DNA from 3 places in the Robertmurraya beringensis genome. Region 1 is predicted to be linked to each of the others. Evidence: riboswitches for the same ligand, from Rfam matches in the RefSeq annotation. Region 1 holds a riboswitch; each other region holds the start of a gene.
What was found. Region 1 has a riboswitch for cyclic di-AMP ahead of kimA (potassium transporter KimA). Riboswitches for the same ligand answer to the same signal wherever they lie in the genome.

Region 1 (4,317 bases):
GTGCCCATGAGCATCTCCATTTCCCAAATAAAAATGCCAGAGTTCAATCTTCGGTCTCATAAAACAAAAAAGCACCCTCACAGGTGCTTTTTCCAACCCCGCCCCAAACTAATGCTTCAAATGATACGGTAAGGTCGAAACAACTACATTTTTTCTATAAAGCAAGAAGGAACGGATCAAAAGGCTAGATTGATTATGAAGCATGTTATGCCAGCCTTTTTTCGGTATGAACTGGGGGATTAACACAGTTACTCGGTAATTGGACTCACTCGCTTTATGCTCGACGGTGTCGACAAATTTGGAGAGTGGATGAATCATGTTTCTATAATGAGAATGTAAGGTGACCAATCGTACGTCAGGCTGCCACTCTTTCCATTTTTCCTCAAAGCGTTTTTCCTCTTCCCGATCAAAGGCCACATGCACAGCAATGACTTGGCTTGCTGATAGTGACTTAGCATAGTTAATCGAGTTCTCCACAACATGGGTAATGCCAGCTACAGGTACGATGATGACGTTCCCTTCGATGGGGAGTGCTGCTTCGCAAGTGGTCACACGAAGCTGATCTGCAATTGCCTCATAATGCTTATGGATTTTGTGAAAGACCAATACAATCACAGGAATAAAAACAAGAACCGGCCATACCTGGCTAAACTTTGTGATAAAAAACATCATTGTAACCACGAAACTTATCAGAGCGCCAGCCGAGTTAATCATGAGCTTTGATACCCAACCAGAGGGCTTTTCGCGAATCCATTTTACCATCATTCCAGTTTGGGAAAGGGTAAAGGGGATAAAGACACCAACGGCATACAATGGGATTAAATTTTCTGTATGTCCATGAAAAGTAATAATGAGCAAGATAGAAGCAAAACCTAACATCATAATTCCATTTGAATAGCCTAGTCGATCGCCTCGAAGTGTAAACATACGAGGAATAAACTTATCATTGGCTATGTTTACAGCTAATAATGGGAACGCCGAGTATCCTGTATTTGCTGCTAGTATTAAAATTAACGCGGTTGTCCCTTGAATGAAGAAATACATAAAGGTTCGACCAAAGGTTTGACTAGCAATTTGGGAGACGACGGTTTCTTCTGCCTTTGGAGTAATGCCGTAATAGTAAGCTAAAACGACAATTCCAGATAATAAAATCGCTAGTAATGTACCCATTAGCATCAGTGTCCTTGCCGCATTTTTTGGAGCAGGATCTTTAAAGTTTGGAATGGCATTTGATATCGCTTCGACTCCTGTTAACGCAGAGCTCCCTGACGCAAAGGCCTTAAGCAATAGGAATAAGCTAATTCCTGCTACTGGTGTTCCAATGGGTGTATGCAGTTCAGGAGGCACCTGACCTGTGATCACGTTAAATAGACCTACTCCGATTAAGATAAATAAGGCTAGAACAAATAAATAAACCGGATAAGCAAGAACGGAGGCAGATTCTGTTACCCCTCTTAAGTTTAGAAGTGTTAAAAAGATAACAAATACAATCGCAATCTCCACATTATAGTCATGTAAGGCTGGGAAGGCTGAAGTAATGGCATCGGTACCTGCTGACACACTTACAGCCACTGTTAATATATAGTCCACCAATAAGGATCCTCCGGCCACTAACCCTGGGTTCACACCCAGATTGGTCTTAGATACCACATACGCTCCACCCCCTTGAGGGTAGGCATATATGATTTGTCGGTAAGACAATATCAAAGCGGTTAAAAGAAGAAGTACTCCAATCGCTATTGGAATAGAGTACCAAAAAGCGATGGCTCCTATAGAAACGAGAACGATCAGGATTTGCTCGGGTCCATAGGCAACGGATGATAAAGCATCCGATGATAAAATCGCTAAAGCTTTTGTTTTATTTAACTTTTGTTCACCTAACTGGGCAGACTTCAAAGGTCTACCTATAAGTAATCTCTTTATAGAAGAGATCATGTTTGACACCACCATCTAGTAAGATTTAACTAAAAAAATCCACAAAAAAAGCCTACAAAGTCATCACGAAATAAGACTTGTAGACATTAGCCATTTTGCTCCACAAGCTCCACCTTCCTTCTCAAAAAACGCTTACGAGGTTAGCTGTCGGATTCGGGCCTCATGAGTAGCCCTACCTTTTAAAAGGATTCACCCCAGAAGAGTTGGGTCCCCCGTACCAATGGTTTCAGCGATTTAAGAATATGAAACTTTGATTATCATACTCCCACCCTTTAAAAATGTAAATGAAAATTTTGTTAACTATTATTGAACGTAAGTAAGCATAAGTAGACTTCTATTCCCCCGTATTAATGGGTATAATAGGTTACTATTAAAGGACACTGAAAGGACCATGTAACATGACAAAACCAAAAAAAACCATTTTCGAAGTTGAGGAAAACGAAACATTAAGTGATTGTCTTGAACGTATGGCGAAAGAAGGGTATACTCCTGTAAAGCGGACAGAAAAGCCCGTTTTTCAAGAAGTAAAAGAGGCGGGAGAGGTTACTTATGAGCCGATCGCCAGGAAAATTGTATTCGAAGCGCGGTTAATAGAGTAAAACACGAACATTAACTATACATAAATTATAAACGTTCGACAATTTCATTGACAGATTATATAACAGAATGTAATATATACATGAGATTAAGATTCAGAAATAGCCCTCGTATAATAATGGGAATATGGCCCATGAGTTTCTACCCGATTACCGTAAATGATCGGACTATGAGGAAATGTGATATGCCCGGAGTAAGAGGCGCTTCTTTTGTGTCTCTTCCATCTTGTATGAACAAGCCCGGACAGATTCCTTTCCTCGTCATGGAAAGAATCTGTGTGGGCTTTTTATATTATTTAGCTAGGAGGGGTACAGTGGAAGCACAAATTGGAATTATTATGGGAAGCAAATCTGATTGGGAAACTATGAAACTAGCGTGTACCGTGCTAGACGATTTAAATATACCGTATGAGAAAAAGGTGGTATCTGCCCATCGAACACCTGACTTGATGTTTGAATATGCAGAAACGGCTCGTGATCGTGGAATAAAGGTCATTATTGCAGGAGCAGGCGGAGCAGCTCACCTTCCTGGAATGGTGGCAGCAAAAACGACTTTACCGGTGATCGGTGTTCCAGTTCAATCAAGGGCGTTGAACGGTTTAGACTCCCTACTATCGATTGTACAAATGCCTGGAGGGGTTCCGGTAGCAACGGTTGCCATTGGAACAGCTGGTGCGACGAATGCGGGATTGCTTGCTGCTCAAATATTAGGAGCCTTTAACGAAGAGATTGCTTTAAAGCTTCAGGAGAAAAGAGAAGCAACGAAACAAACTGTTTTGGAAAGTAGTGATGAGCTTGTCTAATCCAGTGATTTTGCCAGGACAAACGATTGGGATTATCGGTGGTGGACAGTTAGGCAAAATGATGGCCTTATCGGCAAAAGCTCAAGGGTACCGAGTGGCTGTCCTTGATCCTGCGGAAGATTCTCCTTGTGCTCAAGTATCTGATGTGAGCATCGTGGCAGGGTATAACGATCTTGAGGCAATCAAAGAACTTGCGAGTGTAAGTGATGTGATCACCTATGAGTTTGAAAATATTGATGCAGAAGCTTTAAAATGGCTGGCAGAGCATGCTTATGTACCACAAGGAACCCAATTGCTAGAGGTCACTCAAAACCGAATCACTGAAAAAGCAGCTATTGAAAAGGCTGGAGTGAAAGTGGCTCCTTATGCGGTCATCCATTCTGTACAAGACATTTATGATAATATAAAAAGGCTTGGATTTCCTGCTGTTTTAAAGACAGCTACTGGTGGATACGATGGCAAAGGTCAACTGGTCATCAAGACAGAACAGGATCTGCCATTGGCTGAGAAGTTACTAGAACATGGTTCGTGTGTGTTAGAGAAGTGGATTCCTTTTGAGAAGGAAATTTCAGTAATCGTTGTTCGCAGTGCAAGTGGGCAGACTGAAGTGTTCCCAATTGGAGAGAATATACATCGAGACAATATTTTACATGAGACCATTGTTCCGGCTCGAATAAGTGGAGATGCAGCTAGAAAGGGATTAGAGCTTGCAAAAAAGCTTGCCTCAGCCTTGCAGTTGGTCGGCACGCTAGCGGTTGAGATGTTTCTTACAAAAGAGGACGATATTTATATCAATGAATTGGCACCACGGCCTCATAATTCAGGTCATTACACGATTGAAGCTTGTGAAACGTCACAGTTTGAACAGCATGTGCGTGCGGTATGTAACTTGCCGTTAGGACGTACGACTCTCTTAAAACCAGCAGTCATGGTAAATATTTTAGGAGAGCATCAAGAAGCTGTGCTTCAAGCCATTCCATCCG
Region 2 (4,317 bases), on a different contig from region 1:
TATTTTCATCGGATCTGATCAGTTTCATTAAGTCATAGAAATTTTGACCATCGACACTTTGAGAATATAAATTATCGAAGCAATGTTGCATATCGTAATATTCATTGTGTCTCAGTTTCTTCCGTTTCAACAAGTTGGTGACTCCCTTGGGAGTTGAACCTCTCTTAGTCTCACAAGAACCTTATTAACCGATAAAGAACTGTGTTACATGGTTGAATGATTCTTTTTAGTCTAGTGGCTATCCCTCCAGGTTGATTAGACCTTTCCTTGGTACTGTGCCACCACTTTCACTGATACAAAGACAAGTTATACAGTAACTATTTTCATTACTGCTTTCCTTATCAACGCTTCTTAGAGAGTAAGCTCTCCACGATATCAGCTTACAATGTTGAATTATATCTATTATAGAATGAACTTAGGTGCTTCCTGTAAGCCTGTTAACCGTTCATATGCCTGTAACATATCATGGACTTTTATATTTGTTAGTCTTACTCATCCACTGTTAACCTCACATTAAGTGATATACACATTTCTATGTATTGGGCGTGTAGACCCGTACATTCAGAAGTTCGTCAGCTTAACCTTTTATTATAGGTTTATTTGCATTCTCACCATATTCAATCAACTCAAGCACCATGAATTACACCACTCCATCGAGGAGGCTTTCGGCAGCCAAAACTGCTACGGTAATTTCTCACGCCTTTTCGCCGAGCTTATAACACTATCATTCTTACTAACTCAAATGCTATTCGACTAAGAGAGAACCCTTCAGGGCGTTACCCCATCATTTGATTCTTCGATATAACCCTTCAGTTCCGACAGGAACTGTCTGACCTTTACCTGAGTATTGTAGCCAATCTCAATTTGAGCCAGAAACATTTCGCACAATAAAAGCCCCCTATTATTTAAGTGTATGGGTTCACAATCATAGCTTTAAATTTCATTCTCATTATCTCATTAAAGGATGCTGCCCTTAACTGCAATAAAAGATTCCATAAGAAAAAGCATTAATCTTTCTAAATTAATGCCCCCTATCACAAACTTGAAATATCTTTAATAAAGCCACCTTAAAGGTGGCCAAATGAATCATACATACTTATCCTGTTAAAACATCCTCTTGAGGATAACGTATTTTAGATTTTTCCTGCCGTGCAAGAGAAAATGCGAGTGTTAATGGCCCTAATTTACCAGTGAACATGACTATGATAATAACTATCTTACCAATAATTGAAAGGGAAGCAGTAATCCCCATAGATAAGCCTACGGTACCAAAAGCAGAAACAACCTCAAACAAAATTGGTAAGAAAGTTGAATCCTCCGTAATGGTTAATACAAAGACAGCTAAAAATACTAATGTTAGAGCAATCATAGTAATAGCAAGTGACCGAAAAATGATGGTATCGCTTATAGATCTTCTAGCAACAACGATTTCTTTTTTTCCTTTTAAATAAGTAACAACCGTCAACACAATAATTAAGAATGTGGTTAGTTTAATTCCCCCACCTGTAGAAGCACTTCCAGCACCTACAAACATTAAGAGAATCATTAGATGAATAGTGGGGTCGGTTAAACTCCCAATATCTAAAGTGTTAAATCCTGCTGTCCTAGGCGTAACAGCTTGAAAATACGATGCCCACCATTTTTCCACTACAGATAAGGACCCTAATGAATTGGGGTTTCCATATTCCAAGAAGAATATAAAGAACATGGCTAATAGGTTTATAACAAACGTACCAATGATCATAATTTTCGAATGTAGGCTAAGCTTTTGAAACGTTCGTTTATTCTTTAGGTCGGCTAAAACGGTAAAGCCAATTCCCCCTATGATAAAGAGTAAAGTTATAACAATATTAACAACTGGATCTCCAACATAACGGCTTAAACCGTCAGACCATAAGGCAAATCCAGCATTATTAAAGGCTGAAATAGAATGAAAAAAGCTATAATAGATTCCTTTAGCAAACCCCATTTCAGGAACCCAACGCAGAGATAGTAAAATCATGGCTATTAGCTCGATACCTAATGAAAAGATGAATAGATTTCTTACTAATTGAACAATCCCTCCTAGAGAAGTTTGATTTAAAGCCTGTTGGACGAGAACTCTTTCTTTAAAACCAATCTTCCTTCCAAGAACCAAGTAGATAAGGACAGCAAAGGACATGATCCCTAATCCCCCTAACTGAATTAAAGAAGCAATGACGATCTCACCAAAAAGAGTATAGGCTGTTTCTGTATCAACAACTACAAGGCCTGTAACTGTCATGGCTGATGTAGCTGTAAAAAGTGCATCCAGCCAACTAACAGTAGTTGTCGTTGCAAAAGGAAGTTTAAGAAGAATTGTACCCAATAGTATAGAAATAGCAAAAACCAAAACCAATAATTGCGACGGATTTACGTTTATAAATTTATTTTTCATGTTACACACCTTTTTCTTCAAAACGGTTTAAATCGGAATTATGTCCTATCACAATCAAAACATCTCCTTTTTGTAATACCTCTTCCGCTACTGGTGCAACAATTACGTCCTCCCCGCGCTGAACAGCAACCACACTGCACCCATATTTTGCTCTAACATCGAGTTCAAGTAAAGTTTGATTATGTAATTTATCGGATGCTACTATTTCAACGATACTATGGTCCTTAGAAAGTTCAATATAATCAATAATTTTTTCGGATGCGATATAATGGGCTACCCGTTTGGCCATGTCCCTTTCTGGGTGAATAATTCGATCCGCACCAATTTTATCTAAAACTTTATGATGATAGTCATTTTGAGCCTTTGCCCACACTTGCTTAACTCCCAGCTCTTTTAAATGGAGGGTAGTTAAGATACTTGCTTCAATATCGTCTCCGAATGAGACAACCACTAAATCAAAATTTCTAATACCTAAATGCTTCAGAGTAGGTTCATCAAGAGTATTTGCTTGGATAGCATGAGTGGCATAAGAAGCAAATTCATTTACTTTGTCTATGCTTTTGTCTACTGCCATTGTATCAATTCCTAATTCATTAAATTCTTTAACTAAACTCCCTCCAAATCTACCCAATCCTAGTACGGCTATTTGCTTCATTTGTCTCCGTCCTTTCCAGAAAATAAAAAAGACCATTCTAAAAAATAGAATGGCCCGTATCATTAAATACATTCCACCCTCAATTCGCCTACGAGGTTAGCTGACGGATTAGGAGTTGAGAGTCTCCTTCTACTAAACGTAGATTCACCCCAAAAGATTGGTTCCCCCGCTCAATTTAGATTAGGCATTTCATTTAATTTTTTCTTAGACAAATATATATCCACTTTTTCTCGTTGTCAATAAGTGGTTTAAATGTTGAATCTAGAAGAAAATATCTACAAAGCGTAACTTTGTTTTATGTCTTTATTTTTTTGCTATTCCTCTTGAGTAAAACTGCTTCTTTTATACAACAAAGAAATTCAACAGAAATAGGCATTAATCCACCTCTGGATCAACACCCTTTTAACAGTAGCTAGCGTAAGCGATATATTTTATAACTATAATTTTAGTCTACTCTCATTTACAATCGTTTTTTCGATGACATATTGATATCCGTAGATAATAATTGATAGCAATATACAAATAAAGTACCAGCTAGTATGAGTGATTTTTTTAAATTTAAATGCACCCACCTTTTCCCACACAGTAGCCATAGGAAAAGCATTAAAGATATTTAGCATTACATTAACAATCAAATATTTCGGGAAATTACCATAAGTAAATTTAAATATCCATAATGTTGCTACAAAGTATGGCCCTAATATGTATGAGAAATCTACATTCCCTGGGGAGAATGGGTTTTTATTTTTCCACCATCTTTTCTTATTGCTGATGACACTAAAGACACTTATAAATAGATTAACAAAACTTGCAACAGGTAAATACCTTAAGAATGATTTCTTGTCCATAAACAAAACAGAAAGCCAAGGAATGACTATCATAGTTAGAGAAAACATTTGCTTTTTCTTCAATAACATCGACCTTTCAATTTGTTTGTGTATATCATTCCCGAAGAAATCCTTCTCTATTTATACCTAATGCAATTACCAACGATTTTACTAATAAGAATAGTTCCTATTCCATAAACCTCCCTCAATAAACAAAGTGAAAACTCACGTTTTCTCCAGTATTCTCAGTATTTTATAAATTGTAATTTTAGAGTTTAAGCTCGATACTATGGTTGGATTTATCTCGTAAGGATAAATTTGGAGCTTTGGAGTAAAAAGACTGATAGCTCATCAGCCACGCACTTACAAAAAAATGGTGGATGAGTAAAAATATGATCGCACTGGTGGATATCCACATA
Region 3 (4,317 bases), on a different contig from region 1:
CGACTTTTCTTGACGTGCAAGAGAAAAAGCAAACGTTAAAGGACCTAACTTGCCTGCAAACATGACAATAATAATGACCAGCTTACCGATGATCGAGAGAGTTCCAGTGATTCCCATGGATAAACCTACTGTCCCAAACGCAGAAACGACTTCAAACACAATCGGTAGGAAAGCTGCTTCTTCTGTAATGGTTAATACAAAGATGGCCAAGAAAATTAAAGTTAAAGAGATCATAGTAATAGCTAATGAGCGGAATATGATGGTTTCAGCGACCGTTCTTCTAGCCACTACAATTTCTTTTTTACCTTTGAGGTACGTTACCACAGCTAACACGATGACAATGAATGTCGTTAGTTTGATTCCTCCACCCGTCGATGCACTGCCCGCACCTACAAACATTAGTAGTATCATAAAATGGATCGTTGGATCACTCAAACTTCCAATATCCAGACTGTTAAATCCAGCTGTTCTAGTTGTCACTGCTTGAAAATACGATGCCCACCATTTTTCAACCAAGGATAAGGAGCCAAGTGTATTCGGATTTCCATATTCTAAAATGAAAATGAAAAGCATGGCAACAATATTTATAGAAAAGGTACCGACAATCATTATTTTTGAATGTAAACTAAGTTTTCGAAAGGTATCTTTACTTTTTAAATCGGCTAAAACCGTAAATCCAAGACCTCCAATGATAAACAATAATGTGATGACAATATTTATTATTGGGTCACCTACGTATCTACTAAGTCCATCCGACCATAACGCAAAGCCAGCATTATTGAACGCAGATATAGAATGAAAAAAGCTATAATAAATCCCCTTCGACCACCCCAGCTCTGGAACCCAGCGTAAGGACAACAACACCATGGCAATGAATTCAATAACTAATGAAAAGAAAAACAAGTTCCTGACTAATTGAACGACTCCACCAAGTGAAGTTTGATTCATGGATTGTTGAACAAGGATTCGCTCCCTAAATCCAATCTTTTTTCCAAGAACCATAAAGATTAAAACCGCAAATGACATAATTCCCAATCCGCCTAATTGAATCAATGAGACAATTACAATCTCGCCAAACAAGGTGTATGCTGTTTCTGTATCAACCACTGCTAGGCCAGTAACAGTCATGGCTGAAGTTGCCGTAAATAGTGCATCCCACCAACTGATCGATGTCGTGGTTGCCCATGGAAGTTTAAGAAAAATCGTTCCTATAATAATAAAGATAGTAAAAACTAAAATTAATAATTGAGAAGGATTCATGTTTATCATCTTGGTTTTCATTCTTATACACCTTTTTCTTCAAAGCGATTCAAGTCTGCATTATGACCAATCACAATCAACACATCACCCTTTTGGAGAATTTCTTCAGCAAGTGGTGCCACAATCACATTGTCATCGCGCTGCACAGCTATTTGTTTCATCTGTAACTTCCTTCCCTTTCTTGATTAAAAAAGACCATTCTAAAGAATAGAATGGCCTGTATGTATAAAAATACATCCACCCTCAATAACACCTACGAGGTTAGCTGACGGATTAGGAGTTGAGAGTCTCCTTCTACAAATTGTAGATTCACCCCAAAAGATTGGTTCCCCCGCTCAATAAAGATTCGGCTTTTTTATTTAGTTTTATCTTAGACAAATATATTACTTGCACAATATACTGTCAATAAAGAATCCATTACTTTTTTAGATTAGCCTTCATCAAAGAAGCAATCTGTTTCTCATCTGTATTTGAACAACGATCTAGTTGTTCAATAACTAGCTCTTGTCGCTGTGTAGAATGGTTTTGACTTAACTTCGCTTTTCCTTCGATTTTATTGATTTTTATTTTGAAACCTTGAATTCCTTTGTTCATTCCAGTGAGAAACTCACCATCTACGTTCTGTAATTTGTATGAACTGTCAGGAGCCTCATATTTTAATACCATTTCATGTAAAGAATTCATTAACTCATGTTCATCCTCTAAAAGCTCGACTTCTCCATACACATGAACAGTCACGTAATTCCATGTTGGAACCGCCTTATTTGTCTCATACCAAGATGGGGAGATATAACAATGAGGACCATGGAAAATAGCTAGTACGGTTTGATTTTGGATATTAGTCCACTGAGGATTGGGACGAGCAAAGTGTCCGTATAAGTAGGTATTCTCCTTGTTCAACATTAATGGTAAATGAGTGGCGAATGGCATTCCGTTATTTTGAGAAATAAGCGTCGCAAAACTATGCTCTTTCATTATATCGTAGGCTATTGTTTCATCTGTGATCTTAAAATAGTTTGGAATATACATGTAATTCCCCTTTCCTAAAAAGTTAGATGAGTGTTTTCGTCATGATCAAGTCCCTTTGTTCCTCATCACCCATATAAAAAGAATGCTCTCCTGTTTGGACAAAACCCATTTTCTGATAAAAAGCAATCGCATTTTCATTTTTTTCCCATACACCTAACCAGATTTTCTTCATATCACGCGCCTTTGCTATTTCTATCGCTTTATTTAGCATATATTTACGTGTTTTTGACATTCTCTTTTTATATAAATTCTCTCAATTTCAAGTGCTTCATCACCCATTTCTTCCGTCTGAGCATCCTTGGTATTTACCTTTAAATATCCAGCAAGTTCATGATTTAAATAAACAAAAAAGAATTGCGAAGAAATATTAGCTAATTCTTTTTCTAGCTGGTTTAAGTGGAATGCCCTCTCCATATAGGCCTTCATATTTTCGGGTGAATTCTGCTGCTTAAATGTCTCATTAAAAGTTACATAACTAATTTCTTGAAGTTGGCGTGAATCCTCAAGGGTACATGGTTGGATATTTATCATTAAATCTGTCGCTCCTTTATATCATCAATAATTTCTCTTGTTTCCCTTTTTTACAAATTCCCAGTCTTTTTCTACATTTTTTCTAACTCTTTGAAGATGATGGAACAAGGTTTCTACTTCTTTTTCGGAAAAGCCCTCTAACGCTACCTTATTGGAATAATCATTTTCTCTTTTGATATAAGGATAGACCTGTTTCCCTTTCTCTGTTGGAAAGAGTTTTTTAATTTTTTTGTTCTGTTGATCTTCTTTTTTTTCAATAAACCCATTCATTTCGAGTTTTTTTATCGCTCGAGCGGCTGTTGTTCGATCGACTTTTATCATTTCCGCTACCTTTTCTTGAATAATCCCAGGGTTTTCGCATATTCTCACCAAGTACAAATACTGTCCTTTTGTCAGGTCATACTCTTTAAACTCTATATTGCTTATTGAATCTAATGCTCTTGCAATCATTCCCATTTCACGAAGAATTTCCTTCATAATTCCCTCCTCAGCACGTATTTTTGTTGCAAATACAATAAAAATAGTATATGTTAAATTTAACCTAATTTTGTTGCGTTTGCAACAAAAAAATAATGATAAAGAGGTCGAGAAAAGTGAAATATGCTTTATATGTAGTAGGAATTTTCATATTAACCCTTGGTATTTCTTTCACTATACAATCAGACCTGGGCACTTCACCTTTTGATGCAGTTTTAGTGGGACTTTCCAAGACTGTGGGATTTACTGTGGGTAGTTGGGAAATCATCCTAGCTTTCCTAATCATTTGTTGTAATTCCATTTTAAAAAGACAAAGACCAGAAGCTTTGGGGTTGTTAACGGCATTGATAACAGGTATTGGTATTGATCTGTGGCTTTTTTTATTGCGCGATTGGGTTTCACCTGAACATTGGTACAGCCAATTGATATGTTTTGGAATGGGTTTAGTTGCTATAGGATTAGGAACGGCAACCTATTTACACACCCATTTTGCACCGATTCCAGTGGACCGATTAACCTTAATCATCCAAGAATTAACTAGAACAAATATATTTGTTTCGAGAACATTCATTTATCTCGTATTCTTGATCATGGCCATCCTTTTAAAAGGACCCATTGGCATTGGAACTCTTTTAACCGTTTGTTTTGGGGGTCTTATCCTTAATTCCTTTATGCCAATCACTGAAAAAGTAGTAAACCGCCTATTAGCAAGATCTAGTTCATTACCAAATTATGATCAGGATAATCACCATTCAACATAGCATGTAACAAATTTCTTAGGAAGGTGTTCTGCCATCCGCTCACTTCCCCCGTTTCATTGATATAATACTCATTATCAGTAATTCTAAATGGGGGAAATCATGAAGAAAATAAAAGTAGCTTTATTACACTTGCTGCCAATTGCAGGTGATATCGAAAATAATCAAAGGCTCATTGAAACAGCCGTTAAACAAGTGGCGGATCAACAGGTAGATTGGATTATTACCCCTGAATTAGCCGTTAGCGGATTGCAATTTTCTC

Region 2: linked by a shared signal. The riboswitch ahead of ACFFHF_RS15950 (NAD-binding protein) and the one ahead of kimA (potassium transporter KimA) in region 1 are both predicted to bind cyclic di-AMP.
Region 3: linked by a shared signal. The riboswitch ahead of ACFFHF_RS13620 (TrkA C-terminal domain-containing protein) and the one ahead of kimA (potassium transporter KimA) in region 1 are both predicted to bind cyclic di-AMP.

Annotation. Positions count from the first base shown of each region.
Region 1 is NZ_JBHLUU010000116.1:62,060-66,376, reverse strand. Features, by position in the region: gene kimA (potassium transporter KimA) at 109-1,935, opposite strand; cyclic di-AMP (ydaO/yuaA leader) riboswitch at 2,049-2,177, opposite strand; gene ACFFHF_RS17980 (NETI motif-containing protein) at 2,334-2,534, shown strand; purine riboswitch at 2,621-2,722, shown strand; gene purE (5-(carboxyamino)imidazole ribonucleotide mutase) at 2,846-3,334, shown strand; gene purK (5-(carboxyamino)imidazole ribonucleotide synthase) at 3,321-4,317, shown strand, end outside.
Region 2 is NZ_JBHLUU010000109.1:34,266-38,582, forward strand. Features, by position in the region: partial or broken gene ltrA (group II intron reverse transcriptase/maturase) at 1-130, opposite strand, end outside; gene ACFFHF_RS15945 (TrkH family potassium uptake protein) at 1,097-2,416, opposite strand; gene ACFFHF_RS15950 (NAD-binding protein) at 2,418-3,071, opposite strand; cyclic di-AMP (ydaO/yuaA leader) riboswitch at 3,141-3,268, opposite strand; gene ACFFHF_RS15955 (hypothetical protein) at 3,509-3,982, opposite strand.
Region 3 is NZ_JBHLUU010000098.1:6,306-10,622, forward strand. Features, by position in the region: gene ACFFHF_RS13615 (TrkH family potassium uptake protein) at 1-1,281, opposite strand, end outside; gene ACFFHF_RS13620 (TrkA C-terminal domain-containing protein) at 1,284-1,421, opposite strand; cyclic di-AMP (ydaO/yuaA leader) riboswitch at 1,496-1,622, opposite strand; gene ACFFHF_RS13625 (FMN-binding negative transcriptional regulator) at 1,678-2,289, opposite strand; partial or broken gene paiA (spermidine/spermine N(1)-acetyltransferase) at 2,312-2,820, opposite strand; gene ACFFHF_RS13635 (MarR family winged helix-turn-helix transcriptional regulator) at 2,845-3,297, opposite strand; gene ACFFHF_RS13640 (YczE/YyaS/YitT family protein) at 3,414-4,058, shown strand; gene ACFFHF_RS13645 (carbon-nitrogen hydrolase family protein) at 4,158-4,317, shown strand, end outside.